DNA from 3 places in the Pantoea sp. KPR_PJ genome. Region 2 is predicted to be linked to each of the others. Evidence: predicted binding sites of a transcription regulator. Region 2 holds the regulator's gene; each other region holds the start of a gene.

Region 1 (2,272 bases), 730 kb from region 2:
CTTTATAAATAAAGCCGGAGTAAATCTGGACTAGCGAGGCTCCCGCAGCCATTTTTTCGCGCGCCGCGGTTAATGAGTCGATGCCACCCACGCCGATAATCGGCAGCGTACCCTTTAGCTCTTGCGCCAGCCGCTTAATCACCGCCGTACTGCTTGACTGAACCGGACGTCCGCTCAGGCCGCCCGTTTCGCTGCTGTGCTTCAGGCCGCTAACCAGCGAGCGATCCAGCGTGGTGTTAGTGGCGATCACACCATCGATATTATGTCGCACCAGGCTGTCGGCAATTTGAATTAATTCTTCTTCAGAAAGGTCAGGGGCAATTTTTACCGCCACCGGGACATATTTCAGGTGACGCTGCTCCAGCTCTTTCTGTCTGGCTTTGATCGACGCCAGAAGATCATCCAGCGCTTCGCCATATTGCAGCGTGCGCAATCCTGGGGTATTGGGTGAAGAGATATTTATCGCAATATATCCCGCATGGGCGTAAACCTTTTCCATGCAGATCAGATAATCCTCTTTGCCATTTTCAACAGCGGTATCTTTATTTTTGCCGATATTAATGCCCAGAATGCCTTTGAAGCGCGCCTTTTTAACATTCTCCACCAGGTGATCGACGCCGAGATTATTAAAGCCCATGCGGTTGATAATGCCCTCGGCCTCCACCAGCCGGAACATACGTGGTTTATCGTTGCCCGCCTGAGCACGCGGCGTTACGGTGCCGACCTCAACAAAGCCGAACCCCATCGCGCCGAAGGCGTCGATACACTCCGCATTTTTATCCAGTCCCGCCGCCAGCCCCAGCGCGTTATCGAAGCGTAAGCCCATGCAGGTGACAGGCCGGGAAGGAAGCCGCTGGCGAATGAACGCCTCCAGCGGCGTGCCGCTGATAAAACGCAGTTGCTGAAAGGTCAGTTCGTGAGCGCGCTCGGGGTCGAGCTTAAATAATGCGGGTCGGACGATAGGATAAAGCATGCACTCTCCTGGGTATCGGAAGCGATGAATTGTCAGGGTGCACAGGAAAATGTGCGCCAGAATGGTAAAGGCCTCTGGCGCAAAAGTAAATTACCGACCGGGTAAGCGTATTGATCGCGATCAGCGCTTGCTGGCATAGCGAGCCAGACGTCGGCACGCCTGTAACCCGCTGTAAAGTGTCGGGTAGTACCAGAGCAGTTTCAGGCGCTTGCTTTCTCGCGTCACTTTACGCACCAGCTGATCGATTGTCGGATGCCATGAAGCCGGCACCGGAATGTTATTTTTGCGGATCTCGATCAGGCAGCCATACATCACCGGCTGGTAGTAGAGATCCAGCAGCTTCTCTTCCGGTGGCAGGCCCTGCTCTTGCAAAAAGCGTTCACTGCTGCGGCGGGCAATGTAGTAGTTCTCTACCCAGGAGAAGGTTGGCTTACTTTGCGACAGCGACGTCGGCATAAAACGTTTGTTGTAGTAGCTCTTACGCGTAAACCCGATCTGCCGTGCTGACATGTAGAGCGCAAACATATAGGGCGCATCTTCATGATTCTGGATCGGCAGAAACTGCACGCCGGTACGCTGAATCAGCTGACGCGACAGGATGCTACTCCACAGCACGCGATGTGCAGAACGATGCGGGATCATGCTGCGCAGGGTGTCAGCGCCCCCAGGCAAGACGTCGTCAAGGTGGCGCTGATGGAACTGCGCATAATGGCGTTCCGCCACCGGCTTATCGGTAAACATCCGTGCGCCAAAGCAGAACATCTCCATGTCAGGATGCTGTGCCAGCGTGCGGCGGAAATCAGCGAAGAGATCTTTTTCCACAACATCATCGGCGTCCATAAAGTAGATGAAGTCGCCGGTCGCGATCTCCTGCCCTTTTGTACGCGCCGCGCTGACGCCGCCGCGCTCGCCGCGCAGCAGGGTCAGCTGTGGATGGCGCTCGGCCAGTGCCTCCAGCAGCGCAATACTGTTGTCGGTTGAACCGTCATCAATAACGATAACCTGCTCCGGCGGCGATGACTGCCCCAGCAGCGCATCGATCGCTTCCGGCAGCCAGGGCGCACAGTTCCAGTTCGGCACAATGACCGAGATCGTCGCGGCATGGCTGTCAGGATTCCGTGTACTCATTCTCTTTCCTCAACATTAAAACCCCTGGCGCGCCCGGGCAGCAGACGTTTGATCACCAGACTGTGGAGCAGGCAACAAACCGACAGATTCACCAGGCCGATGATGCCCAGCCACAGCAGATTGAGCCAGCGGTTCTGATTCCATTCAATCGGCAGGAAGCTGCACAGCCAG
Region 2 (2,272 bases):
AGCTATACGGTGCGGCAGCTGGAAACCTGGCTGGCAGTGGCGCTGTTTGAACGTCAGCATCGCGAGGTCACCCTGACCGCGGCCGGCGAACATTTTGTTCGTGAAGGACGGGACGTTATCAAAAAAATGCTCGCTACCCGCAGGCAGTGTCAACAGCTGGCAAACGGCTGGCGCGGACAGCTCAGCATTGCAGTTGACCGGATTGTGAAACTGCCGCGCAGCCGTCAACTGGTGACCGATTTCTATCGACACTTCCCCGATATGGAGTTGCATATCAGCTATGAGGTCTTTAACGGCGTCTGGGACGCGCTGGCCGACGGGCGGGTAGACGTCGCTATTGGCGCAACCCAGGCCATACCGGTTGGCGGTCGCTTTGCCTTTCGCGATATGGGGGCGCTGAACTGGCGCTGCGTGGTTGCGCGTCACCATCCGCTGACACAGCAGTCCCGGCTGGATGATGATGTGCTGCGCGCCTGGCCATCGCTGGTGCTGGAGGATACCTCACGCGCGCTGCCGCGCCGTATGACCTGGACGCTGGATAACCAGCGGCGCCTGGTAGTGCCTGACTGGCAGGCGGGGCTGGTTTGCGTGCTGGATGGGCTATGCGTAGCGATGATGCCGGGGCACCTTGCACGTCCTCTGCTGGACAGGGGTGAACTGGCAGAGCTCACGCTGCCGGTCACTTTTCCCGATAGCCATTGCTGCGTGAGCTGGTCAGAAGAGCGGGCATCACCCGCGCTCAGCTGGCTACTGAGCTATCTGGGCGATGCGCAAACGCTAAATCAGGAGTGGTTAAGCGAAGATTAACGGCGATAGTCGCGGAACGGACCGTCAGCTACAGAGCGACGTTCAATCAGCGCCGGATGCACTTCGATGGTCTGTGACTCTTCACGTTTACTGGTAATACGGTCCAGCAACATCTCCAGCGCCTTCTCACCGAGCTGGGCTTTGGGCTGGTGTACCGTGGTCAGGGCGGGCGTGAAGTAGCGTGCGTTACGTACGTTGTCATAACCGATCACCGAAATGTCCTGCGGCACGCGCAGCCCCATCTCATCGGCCGCGCAGATCGCACCCATCGCCATAATATCGCCTCCGCAGAATATTGCTGTCGGACGCTGTTTCTGCTGCAGGATCTGCTGCATCGCCTGGTAGCCCGATTCAGGCTCAAAGTCGCCCTGCACGATCCATTCAGAACGCACGGCGATGCCAGCCTCCTCCAGTGCTTTGAGAAAACCGGCGTGGCGACCGCCGCCGGTATTGCGCTCCAGCTGGCCGGGGATAGCGCCGATATCGCGATGGCCGCGCTCGATCAAATAGCGACCTGCCAGATAGCCACCCTGGAAAGCATTATCCAGTACGGTATCGGTAAAATCACCGCGCGATTCGCCCCAGTCCATCACGACCATGGGGATGTTGCGGTTCTCTTCCAGCATTTTTAGCAGGTCTTCCGGATATTCAGAGCACATCACCAGCAGGCCATCAACACGTTTTTGCGCCATCATCGACAGGTAGGCGCGCTGCTTTTGTAAATCGTTATGCGCATTGCCGAGGATAAGGGTATAGCCACGTTCAAAGCAGTGGTGCTCAACCGCTTCAATGATCTCAGCAAAATAGGGCGCCTCGCTTGAGGTTGCCAGCAGACCCAGCGTTTTGGTGTGGTTGACTTTCAGGCTGCGCGCTACGGCGCTGGGCGAATAGTGCAGTTCCTGAATTGCCTGCCAGACGGCATTGCGCGTCTCTTCCGCAACAAAACGCGTTTTGTTAATTACGTGAGAAACGGTCGTCGTTGAGACACCGGCGCGCTTTGCGACATCTTTGATTGTTGCCATTAAAAAGAAACTCCAGAACCTGTCAGTAAGCTACTGATAAGCATAATGTTAAACGTTTGCGTCCGCTAAGGTTATTTTCTGTTAATTTGCTGCATTTCTTGACGGAAAAGTCATTACCTGGCAGGAAAAAAACAGGGGCTGTTGCGTGCGGACTAAACTGCGGTTGCGCCAGTTGCGCAACAAAGGCGGGGATTCTAGCAAGGCTTGCGAGATAACACGAGATTTTTACCGCCAGCTATGGGAAAATTGCGCAAGACCATAATAACTGTGTGGGTAAGGAGGGGGGAAATGAGTACCGATTTAAAACTGGCATTGATGACCACTGGTGCGGCGCTGCTGATGATTGTGACGTTCAGCCTCACCGCCATCCTGCATTAAAGTGGCACAAAAAAAACCGGGATATCCCGGTTTTTTTATCTCAGCGTATGGTCTTTGGCGTCATC
Region 3 (2,272 bases), on a different contig from region 2:
GTCCGCGTTTACCACTAGATTGCCCAGCCGCCGGCGTAAAACACCACCAGCGCGGCGGCAATAACGACGGTGCCGACGTTAAGCTTACGCCACTCACCGGCAAAGAGTCTGCCGACCACCAGCGTGGCGAAACCGAGCATAATACCGGTGACAATATTGCAGGTCAGCACGATAAATACTGCCGTCACCAGACCTGACATCGCATCAACGAAATCGCCAAAGTCGATTTTTGCTACGTTGCTGAGCATCAGCAGGCCGACATACATCAGCGCAGGTGCGGTCGCATAGGCTGGCACCAGATAAGCCAGCGGCGACATAAACAGGATCAGCAAAAACAGTAAGCCAACAACGATCGCTGTCAGGCCAGTTTTACCGCCCGCCGCGGTGCCCGCCGCCGATTCGATATAGACCGCCGCCGGAGACGCGCCTACCAGTCCGGCAAACAGACTGCTGACAGAGTCGGTGGTCAGCGCGCGCCCACCATTAATAATCTGGCCCTCTTTATCCAGCAGGCTCGCCTGCCCCGCCACTGCACGGATGGTGCCGGTGGCGTCAAACACCGCCGTCATGACCAGCGCCAGCACGCTTGGCAGTACCACCGGCTGTAGCGCGCCCATGATATCCAGGCTAAACAGCAGCGACGCCCCCTGACTGTCACGCAGGCTTGGCCAGGCGAAGAGGCCCTGATATTTCACCGCCGGATCGAATATCAGTCCGAGCACTGAGATAGCGATAATGGTCAGCAAAATGCCGCCCGGTACACGGCGCTTCTCCAGGCCAAAAATCGCGGCCAGCCCCAGCAGTGACATGATCACCGGAAAGGAGGCGAACTGGCCCAGCGCCACCGGCATACCGGGTGCAGGATTTTTCACCACCAGCCCGATACCGTTGGCGGCAATCAGCAGCAGAAACAGACCAATTCCAACGCCTGTACCATGTGCCACGCCCATCGGCAGATTGCGCAAAATCCAGGCACGAATGCCGGTAACAGAGATGAGCGTAAACAGCAGTCCCATCAGGAACACCGCGCCAAGTGCGACCGGAACGCTGATCTGCTGGCCCAGTACCAGGCTGAACGCGGTAAAGGCGGTCAGCGAAATGGCACAGCCAACCGCCATCGGCAAATTGGCCCACAGGCCCATGAGAATGGAGCCGAAACTGGCGACTAAGCAGGTGGCGACAAAAACGGCGGCAGGCGAAAAACCGGCTTTGCCCAGCATGCCGGGCACCACGATGACCGAGTAGACCATCGCCAGGAAGGTGGTCAGTCCCGCCAGAATTTCCTGCCGGACAGAACTGCCGCGTGCAGAAACAGAGAACCAGGCGTCCAGCTTGCCAGCGGACGAGCGTGATTCGTATGACATAGTTGAGCCTCAAGAATTTTGTTGTGTGAAATGCCCTGCGTCGCTGCCTGCTAATTTCCCTGGATAACGGCCTGATGCAGGCGTGCATCAGGCGGCAGGCAAACGTTTACTTCGCAGCGGATAACGGCCTGTTAAGCGGGCCGTTAAAAGGCAGGGGATTATCCGGCGTTTAGCCGCCTGTTTTCAACTGCTTCCTTGACTAAATTCAGGAGACAGGGGACGGTTCGGGACGATTTTTGCAGCGTTGTGCGGCGGTCATGTGCGCAGCGCCGCGATGTTATCATTTGATTCTTTGGGCCTTTTCCCGGTCAGCTTCCCGGCAGTACTTCACCCCCCTGCTCAACGGCGCGCTGCCAGGCGGCACGCTGCTGGATCGTTTTAAGCCACTGCGCCGTGGCGGGCATCTCAGCCAGACCACCGCGCGACTGCATCGCCAGCAGCGGAAAACTCATCTGGATATCGGCAATACTGAAGCGCTTTCCGCTGAACCAGGGATGGGCAGAGAGGTGCTGCTCAATCATCTGGCGGTGCGGCACCAGCTGCTTATCCAGCCAGGCTTTCTGGATCCCTTTGCCCAGCGCAGCCCCGGCCGGACGCAATAGCCAGGGAACCGGTGCCTGGCCCAAGCGACCAAATACCAGCTTCATCAGCAACAGCGGCATCAGCGATCCCTCCGCGTAATGCAGCCAGTAAGTGGTTTGCAGGCGCGCAGCATCATCTGCCGGTTTCAGACGATGCTCGGTGTCGTACTTGTTTTCCAGATAAGAGAGGATGGCACCCGACTCCGCGACAACCTGATTCTCATCCGTAATCACCGGTGACTTACCGAGTGGATGCACCTTTTTTAGCGCTTCAGGTGCCAGCATTGAAGCCTCACGCTGGTAGCGCTTGATTTGATAAGGCACCTC

Evidence for each region. Region 2 encodes PurR, which represses purine synthesis genes. Its sites were predicted from a motif close to CANGCAAACGTTTGCNTG; they were not measured.
Region 1: the regulator PurR is predicted to act here: its motif matches at 1,016-1,033, upstream of pyrD (quinone-dependent dihydroorotate dehydrogenase).
Region 3: the regulator PurR is predicted to act here: its motif matches at 1,460-1,477, upstream of HP564_RS10785 (NCS2 family permease).

What each region holds. Positions count from the first base shown of each region.
Region 1 is NZ_JABMIK010000001.1:214,052-216,323, reverse strand. Features, by position in the region: gene pyrD (quinone-dependent dihydroorotate dehydrogenase) at 1-973, opposite strand, end outside; gene HP564_RS00960 (glycosyltransferase family 2 protein) at 1,094-2,101, opposite strand; gene HP564_RS00955 (lipopolysaccharide biosynthesis protein) at 2,098-2,272, opposite strand, start outside.
Region 2 is NZ_JABMIK010000001.1:940,196-942,467, forward strand. Features, by position in the region: gene punR (DNA-binding transcriptional activator PunR) at 1-807, shown strand, start outside; gene purR (HTH-type transcriptional repressor PurR) at 804-1,829, opposite strand; gene HP564_RS04500 (YnhF family membrane protein) at 2,118-2,207, shown strand; gene HP564_RS04505 (C40 family peptidase) at 2,248-2,272, opposite strand, start outside.
Region 3 is NZ_JABMIK010000004.1:54,105-56,376, reverse strand. Features, by position in the region: gene HP564_RS10785 (NCS2 family permease) at 15-1,364, opposite strand; gene HP564_RS10780 (glutathione S-transferase family protein) at 1,673-2,272, opposite strand, start outside.